2 linked regions of the Kordia antarctica genome follow. The protein of the gene in region 1 interacts with the protein of each later gene in a pairwise test. Links are inferred from orthologs where the notes say so. Each region holds a gene or a part of one and is shown in the gene's direction. Other genes may lie near its edges.

Evidence for each region. Proteins that work in one complex are often made in the same cells at the same time.
Region 2: the proteins of def (region 1) and IMCC3317_RS14435 interact in binary tests that used the Escherichia coli proteins (3 or more experiments, as listed by UniProt). The link is inferred for Kordia antarctica from one-to-one orthologs.

What each region holds. Positions count from the first base shown.
Region 1 is NZ_CP019288.1:5,098,440-5,102,666, forward strand. What follows is about bases 642-3,369. They hold def (peptide deformylase), read left to right. Parts: upstream 642-1,574; coding sequence 1,575-2,165; downstream 2,166-3,369. Other genes in these bases: IMCC3317_RS21320 (hypothetical protein), read right to left, coding at 642-897; ruvX (Holliday junction resolvase RuvX), read left to right, coding at 1,160-1,567; IMCC3317_RS21335 (DUF5606 family protein), read left to right, coding at 2,230-2,646; IMCC3317_RS21340 (hypothetical protein), read right to left, coding at 2,721-3,218. Outside these bases: IMCC3317_RS21315 (acyltransferase family protein), read right to left, coding at 1-370; more of IMCC3317_RS21320, read right to left, coding at 469-641; IMCC3317_RS21345 (pentapeptide repeat-containing protein), read right to left, coding at 3,378-4,227. UniProt on the Escherichia coli protein: Removes the formyl group from the N-terminal Met of newly synthesized proteins. Requires at least a dipeptide for an efficient rate of reaction. N-terminal L-methionine is a prerequisite for activity but the enzyme has broad specificity at other positions.
Region 2 is NZ_CP019288.1:3,478,273-3,482,703, reverse strand. Bases 790-3,721 are described here. They hold IMCC3317_RS14435 (aspartate-semialdehyde dehydrogenase), read left to right. Parts: upstream 790-1,726; coding sequence 1,727-2,716; downstream 2,717-3,721. Other genes in these bases: IMCC3317_RS14425 (prolyl oligopeptidase family serine peptidase), read left to right, coding at 3,521-3,721; IMCC3317_RS14430 (DoxX protein), read left to right, coding at 2,898-3,281; mscL (large conductance mechanosensitive channel protein MscL), read left to right, coding at 891-1,307; alr (alanine racemase), read left to right, coding at 790-805. Outside these bases: more of alr, read left to right, coding at 1-789; more of IMCC3317_RS14425, read left to right, coding at 3,722-4,431.

The sequences.
Region 1 (4,227 bases):
GCAAACCGCTAAACGCAAAATTTGAATATCGAAATACAAATCCAAGAATTGGCGTTAAGATTAACAGAAATACAACAAACGGAAATACAATTCGTGACACACGATTTTGAATCATTTTGAATGGTTTTCGCTCGTAAAAAAGCATCGCACCAAAAAAACCTGCAATCAGAAAAAAGATTGGCATTCGAAAGGAATGTATCAACAAAACTAAAAAATCGGTGGCAATATGTGTAGATTCAGGATCTTTTAAATTCCAAACTTCACCATGATCTGTTACATTATACGTCACTGCGGAATGCAACAAAATGCCAAGCAACATCATAATGGCGCGTAAAGAATCTAGGGAATGTATGCGTGTGGTTTTTTCCAAGAATTTGGTATTAGCTTTAAATTTTGACCAAGTTCCTGTTTTTTAATGAAAATTGATATACTTGTTGAGAAATAATTTTGTTTAAATTGAAAAAATATCTAATCAAAAAAATCTTTGTCAAACACATTGCTTTTTGCGATTCTAGCAAGTGGAAGTAGTACAATGATGATTATTATATCAAGAATGAGTAGTGTGAGAAGTGCTGTAAATATATTTACTCCTTCACTATTATTATTATCAAACATTGGTGTGATTCCATAAAATATTGAATCAATAAATATGGCATTGAATAATATTAAAATCACTACAACTATTTCTATTAAGGCTTTATATATAGCTGTAATAATGCTAGTTGCAATAGCATAAATTATCATTGTAGTAAAACTTGTAACAATGAAAACAAGTACTTTTTTCCAAAAACCAAAGCTGGAAAAGGGTTCAATTTTATTCATAAAAACAATAAAAATAATCGCTGCTATAAAAAGTGTAACTTGGAAAACTGACGATGGACCTGGTTTTTCTGACATAATTAATTTAATTAAAGTTTTTTAATAAAATTAATAAGCAAATTTTGAAATTCATAACGGTTTCCCGTAAAGACATACATTTTAACAATCCAACAATCCAACAATCCAACAATCCAACAATCCAACATTTCGACTTCGCTCAATGCAAGCAATCCAACATTTCGACTTCCCTCAATCCAAGTAATCCAACATGTCTAAAATAATAATTCCGCCAATCTTTATTCACATTAAAATATAAACCTTATTTTTGCCAAAATTTTATATGGCTCGTATTCTAGCAATTGATTATGGAAAGAAACGAACGGGAATTGCCGTTACCGACGAGATGCAACTCATTGCTTCTGGTTTAACGACAGTTCGTACGCACGATTTGATTCCATTCTTAAAAGAATATGTTGCCAAAGAAAAAGTGGAACTGTTTTTGGTAGGAGAACCGAAACAAATGAATTATGAAGCTTCCGAAAGTGAAGTCTTAATTGTAGAATTCATTCGATTGTTAACCAAAGCAATTCCAACAATTCCAATAAAACGTGAAGACGAACGTTTTACTTCAAAAATGGCGTTTCAAACCATGATTGATAGCGGATTGAAAAAGAAACAACGTCAAAATAAAAGTTTAATAGATGAAATAAGTGCAACGATTATTTTGCAATCTTATCTATACAAATAATACGAATATGATAGTACCAATTGTCGCTTTTGGCGATCCAGTTTTACGAAAAGTATCCGAAGATATTACACCCGAATATCCAAATTTAGATACGCTGCTCGAAAATATGTTTGAAACCATGTACAATGCGTATGGTGTAGGATTGGCAGCACCACAAATAGGATTGCCAATTCGTTTGTTTATGATTGATGCGACTGGTTTTGCAGAAGATGAAGAACTAAGCGAAGAACAACGTAAACAATTAGAAGGCATGAAAAAAGTGTTTATCAACGCAAAAATTACTGAGCGCGATGGTGAACCGTGGGTTTTCAATGAAGGTTGTTTGAGTATTCCAGATGTTCGTGAAGATGTTTTCCGTCCGGAAAGTATCAAAATTGAATACATGGACGAAAACTTTGAAAAGCATGTAGAAGAATATGATGGTTTGGCGGCAAGAGTCATTCAGCATGAATACGATCATATCGAAGGAATTTTATTTACTGATAAACTATCTCCACTAAAAAGGCGTTTATTAAAAGGAAGATTGACAAACATTTCGCGCGGACGCATAAAAGTAGATTACAAAATGCGTTTTCCTGATGCCAAAAAAATACGATGAAATAAAATGATGGGAAACGTACAATCTGTATATTTGCCATCCTAAATTTAGAAAAAAATAGACTATGGGTTTAGATAAAATATTAGCGATTTCTGGGAAACCAGGACTTTATGAATTAAAAAAACAAACACGTAATGGTTTTGTTGCAGAATCATTAACTGATGGAAAAAAAATCTCTGTAAGTTTACGTCATAACGTGAGTTTACTTTCTGAAATTGCTATTTATACGCAAACGGAAGAAGTTCCATTAGCACAAGTTTTAGAAAAAGTAAAAGAGAAAGAAAATGGTGCAATAACGTCTGTAAATCATAAAGAATCAAAAACAGTATTAGCAAATTATTTTTCAGAAGTATTACCAGATTACGATGAAAGTAGAGTATATCCAAGTGATATTAAAAAAGTAATTCAGTGGTACAATTTGTTACATTCTAAAGGAATGACAGATTTCTCTGTGGAAGAAGTTTCTTCAGAAGAAGAATAACACACAAGTACAAAGTTTAGTCATAAAAAAATCCAGCAATTTGCTGGATTTTTTAGTTCTATAAAAGTGTAAAATTACTTTTTCTTAATCACTGAATTTGCTGCTTTTGCAACTGCGTCAGTGTATTTTTTGTCTGCACCTTCTTCAACCATTCCGATAAACATAATACATGTTTCAGCATCGTACTCTACACAATAAATCGTATTATTCAACGTTGTTCCTTCTGCTTCGCTTGTACCAGTCATATACAAAACCTTCACGCCATTAATTTCTTTTTCACCTCTATCGGTTACTTTAAATTTATCCGTTTCGTTTTCGTTCATCTTCTCTTTAGAAGCTGCATACGTTTCAGGAACCATCATTGTCATGATCACTGCTTTTGGACTTTCAGAAACATACGTATTTGGAGTAACAGCTGTAAAAAGTGTTTCATCGACATCGATGTCAACCTTTTTACTCATCATTTCCATCACTTTCTTAGCTTTCGCCTTGTCTTCTTCAGTTCCTGCCCCTTGTGCTTGCACATTGAATCCTACGAATAGAATACATAGTGCGATTAGTGTTTTTTTCATTGTTATTTTAGTTTTAAGATTTCAAAAATACGAAATTGAATATTATTTTTATTAAAATCCTGTATTTATATGGTTTAGGAGTAGACATAAAGTGTGCCAAAAAACGGTTTCAGCTTTTCTACTATTTTTTTTTGATTAATTTATTTTAACTAAAAATTTTCATTCGAATAATTCATTTCCAATAATTGATGTATTCTTAGTTAATTTTTCGTCTGGAAGCGAATCTTTAATTAATTTATCTAAATTATTTGGAGCAATCATTTTTTCACACAAATACAAATCTACTTTACTCATATTTGAAATTTCTGTAAAATTGCAATTTTCAAAACTCGCACTTAAATAGAAACACTTTAAAAAATCTGTATGTGCGAAATCACATTTTTCGACAATAATACTAGAAAGATTACAGTTGATCAAAGTGCAATATGAAATGTCTGTATCATATATCATAGCATACGAAAAGTCAATTCTGTGCAATTCAGAACTATAAAAATTTGATTTAGTGATAGATGCATTTTCAAATGATGCACCTTGTAAAGAGCAATATGATAAATCGGTATGGTTTAAATCAACTTCATGAAAATTCACACCTTTCAGGTTTGAATGACTCAAATCTTGGTAGGACAAATTATAATACAAATGCCGTTGCGAAAGTGACCATTTTAACAATTGTACAAACGTATCTTTATATTGTGATGGAATATAATTTTTGTCAATATCTAAATGTGAAAAAATTGTCCAAAAGCCATAAAAAGTATTGATTGCGCTTTCAATTTGAGGACTTTTTTTTCGATTCGAATCGTGAAAATTTACATTCAAAAAAGAATTAAAATATAGCTGTAAACGTTCTTTTAAATCGTTTTTGAGTCTAATATCCTTTTCATTCTGAATCAACTCAATCAAATATTCAGTAACTTCTTTTGATATAATTTTACTACTCAAAATGTCGCTGATATGTTCCAATGCATCTTGCCAAGTATCAATAAAATATTCACCGTTGGCACGTTTA
Region 2 (4,431 bases), 1.6 Mb from region 1 along the record:
GAGTTTGTACAACGATCGCATATTTAGTGCGTTTGCCAAAGAAGCGGCAATACAAGGAAAAAAGGAGTATCCTGTACATTTAAAATTCAACACCGGATTAAATCGCTTAGGGTTTTTTCACACGGATACCGATTACATACTTCAAAAGCTCAAAACGCTCTCACAGATAAAAGTAACTTCTATATTTTCACATATGGTAGCTTCTGAAGCTGCGAATGAAAAAGAATTTACCCAAAATCAAATCGCAACCTTCAAAGAAATTTGTACATCTTTTGAAAAAGCATTGAACTACAAACCTATCTTACACATGACAAATACTTCTGGCGTTTTTAACTATCCAGAAGCGCATTTTGATATGATTCGTACAGGAATTGGTTTGTATGGTTTTGGAAATGATCCAAAGTTTGACAAAAAATTGCAACCTGTAGCTTCGTTAAAGTCTGTCATTTCACAAATACATCGTATTGAAAAAGGCGAAAGTGTCGGATACAATCGTGCGTTTGTAGCAAAAAAGAACACGACAACTGCAACAATTCCAATTGGTCATGCTGACGGAATCAGTAGACAATTTGGAAATGGTGTTGGAAGTGTTGTGATCAACGGAAAACTTGCGCCAATAATCGGAAATGTGTGTATGGATATGATTATGGTTAATGTTACCAAGATCAAATGCAATGAAGGCGATGAAGTGATCATTTTTGGTGAAGGACAAAGTGCCGAAGAATTGGCTGCCAAGATAAATACCATCTCTTACGAATTGCTTACAGCAGTATCTCAACGAATAAAACGTGTGTTTCTTCGGTAATTTGATAAAATACCCTGGGTAAGTGTCTGAAAAACTGTTAATTTTTTCTTAATTTACATTCAATTATTAACTAATAATAAATAGTATGTTCAAAGAATTTAAAAGTTTTATCATGACAGGAAATGTCGTTGATTTAGCAGTTGCTGTTATTATGGCTGGTGCAATTGGCGCCGTTGTAAAAGGATTTGTAAGCAATATTGTAATGCCTTGCGTAGGATATTTTACAGGTGGAACTGACTTTGCAGATAAAAAGATTATTTTATCTGATGCTGTTGTGGATGCAACAGGAAAAGTAATTACGCCCGAAAATGCAATTATGTGGGGAAGTTGGATAAACACCATTGTAAACTTAATCATTGTAGGATTTGTAATGTTCATGATTATAAAAGCATATAATAAAACAAAAAAGAAAGAAGAAGTTCCTGCTCCAGCTCCGCCTCCTGGACCAACACAAGAAGAATTATTAGCAGATATTAGAGATTTATTGAAAAAACAAGCTTAATTTTTCTGTATAAAATAATATATCAAAAGTCACTCCGAAACGAGTGACTTTTGTGTTATATATAACTTTTTGTTGCACTTTTGATATTTCTAAAGTTTTATATAAATCGTGCTATAATTATTCCTAGTTTTGCTAAGTAATACTAATTGTTATTTAAAAGGAGCCTAAAATAATTTGAATTATAGTGTGTCCAGATGAAGTAGAAAAGCATAGCATCGCTACGGTTTTATTTTATATTGAAATACATGTACTGAGCCTAGTCGAAGTATGGGCGCAATAGAAACAAGTTATTAGGTGCATTTTAAGTGATAATTGGTATAAGTAAACAAATGAAACATTTATTGCTAAAATTTAGTTCCACTAAAAAATGAGTATCTGAATGTTCTATCTGACAGATAAAAAATATTAAAAATAAAAACATGAAAATAGCAGTCGTTGGCGCAACAGGAATGGTAGGAACTGTAATGTTAAAAGTATTAGCAGAGCAAAAATTTCCCGTTTCAACCTTAATTCCAGTAGCTTCTGAAAAATCTATTGGAAAAGAAATCACGTATCAAGGAAAAGCATATCCTATTGTAAGTATGCAAGATGCTATTGACGCCAAACCAGATATTGCTTTATTTTCTGCTGGCGGAAATACGTCGCTAGAATGGGCTCCAAAATTTGAAGCTGTTGGTACGACTGTCATTGATAATTCATCTGCTTGGCGAATGGATCATTCCAAAAAATTAATTGTCCCAGAAATCAACGCAAACGAATTGACTGCAACCGATAAAATCATTGCAAATCCTAACTGTTCTACAATTCAAATGGTCGTGGCTTTAGCGCCATTACACAAAAAATATAAAATAAAACGGATTGTAGTTTCTACCTATCAATCTATCACAGGAACTGGCGTAAAAGCAGTGAGACAGCTAGAAAACGAATATGCTGGCGAAAAAGGCGAAATGGCATATCCGTATCCAATTCATAGAAATGCATTGCCACATTGTGATGTATTTGAAGAAAACGGATATACTAAAGAAGAAATGAAATTGGTACGTGAAACACAGAAAATTCTAAGCGATAATACAATTGCTATTACGGCAACTGCCATTCGGATTCCTGTAGTTGGCGGACATTCTGAAAGTGTAAATGTTGAATTTGAAAACGATTTTGATGTTGCTGAAGTTCGTAAACTATTGCACGAATCGCCAGGAATCATTGTACAAGACAATCCTGATGTAAACGTATATCCAATGCCAATTTACGCAGAAGGAAAAGATGAAGTATTTGTGGGACGAATTCGCCGTGACGGTTCGCAACCAAATAGTTTAAATATGTGGATTGTTGCCGATAACTTACGAAAAGGTGCCGCAACAAATACAGTTCAAATTGCACAATATTTAGTAGACAACAACTTAGTGTAATCTAAATAAAATAAAACATAAAATAACGGGCACTGAGCGAAGTCGAAGTGCCTTTCTACTTCAAAATACTATTAATCAGTTTCTTATTACAAAGTAATTATCCTGACGATCAACGAAATAGTTAGTAAAGTCAACATCTTTTTCATATATTTAAGAGTACACTAACCAAAAGTCTCGCAATATGAATTCTAACTTTACCAAAATTATCCGTTTTGTATTAGGAATAATTCTCATCGTGTTTGGTGCTAATAAGCTCCTCATGATTTTCAATGGAACTGGTTTTATGCCAGCGTTAAAAATGTCTACATTTACAGAATCGTTTAGTACCATAGGGTACATTCTTCCTGTAGTTGGCGCGCTAGAAGTTTACATTGGAATCTTACTCGTTCTAAAAAAATGGGTGCCTTTTGCGTTAATCTTACTTGCGCCGATATCTGTAAATATTTTACTGTTTCACATTTTCCTAGATTTATCTGGCGGAATGATTGGTGCATTTATTGTTGCACTTCTAAACGGAATCTTAATTTACAAACATTGGCCACAATTTAAACCCTTGTTTTATTAGTGAAACTCCATTTTGAGAAATCTAAAAAACGAACTCAAAATTGTACGTTGAAAAGCTATAAAAAACGACTCCAATATGTTAAAACCACTTCTAATTGTTTTGAAGTGGTTTTTTTTAGATTAAATTTGAACTAAAACCAATCCTGTGTTTTTTGAAATGAGCATAAATAGAAATTTCAATACTAACTGAAATGATTCGTATGCAAATTCTATCAGACAAAAACAATAAAATATAAAAAGATGAAACAGTTGTTAAAAATTAGTTGTCTCGCAGTGTTTTTCTTCTCTTGCGAGAAAGAACCCGAAAAAAAAGAAATAGTAGTGACATACCCAGAAACGCAACAAAAAGAAGTAATAGATACCTTGTTTGGTACTGAAGTAAAAGATCCGTATCGTTGGCTTGAAGATGATCGTTCGCCAGAAACAGAAGCTTGGGTAGAAGAACAAAATAAAACTACCTTCGAATATTTAGACAGTATTCCATTCCGCGAAGCGTTAAAAAAACGATATACTCAATTAATGAATTATGAAAAAATTAGTGCGCCTAAAAAAGAAGGTGAATTTAGCTATTTCTCTAAAAATGACGGATTGCAAAATCAATCTGTCATTTACAGACAAAAAGGTGATGAAGAACCTGAAGTTTTTCTAGATCCTAATAAATTTTCAGAAGATGGCACTATTTCGCTCGGTGGCGGATTGAGCTTTTCAAAAGATAAAAAAATCGTTGCTTATCCAATCTCAATTGGCGGAAGCGACTGGCGAAAAGTAATTATTAAAGATGTAGAAACGAAAGAAATTGTTGAAGATACATTGGTAGACATCAAATTCTCAGGAATTTCTTGGAAAGAAAATGACGGATTCTACTATTCTAGCTACGACAAACCTAAAGGAAGTGAATTATCTGCAAAGACAGATCAACATAAATTATACTATCATAAATTAGGAACTTCTCAAAAAGAAGATAAAGTAATTTTTGGCGGAACAGCGGCAGAAAAACATCGATATATTGGTGGCGGAGTTACTGAAGACGGAAACTATTTATTTATTAATGGAGCAGTCTCTACGTCGGGAAATAGGTTATTCATGAAAGATTTGACAAAACCAAATAGTAAAATAATAACAATTTTAAACACTACAGATTCAGATTCAAG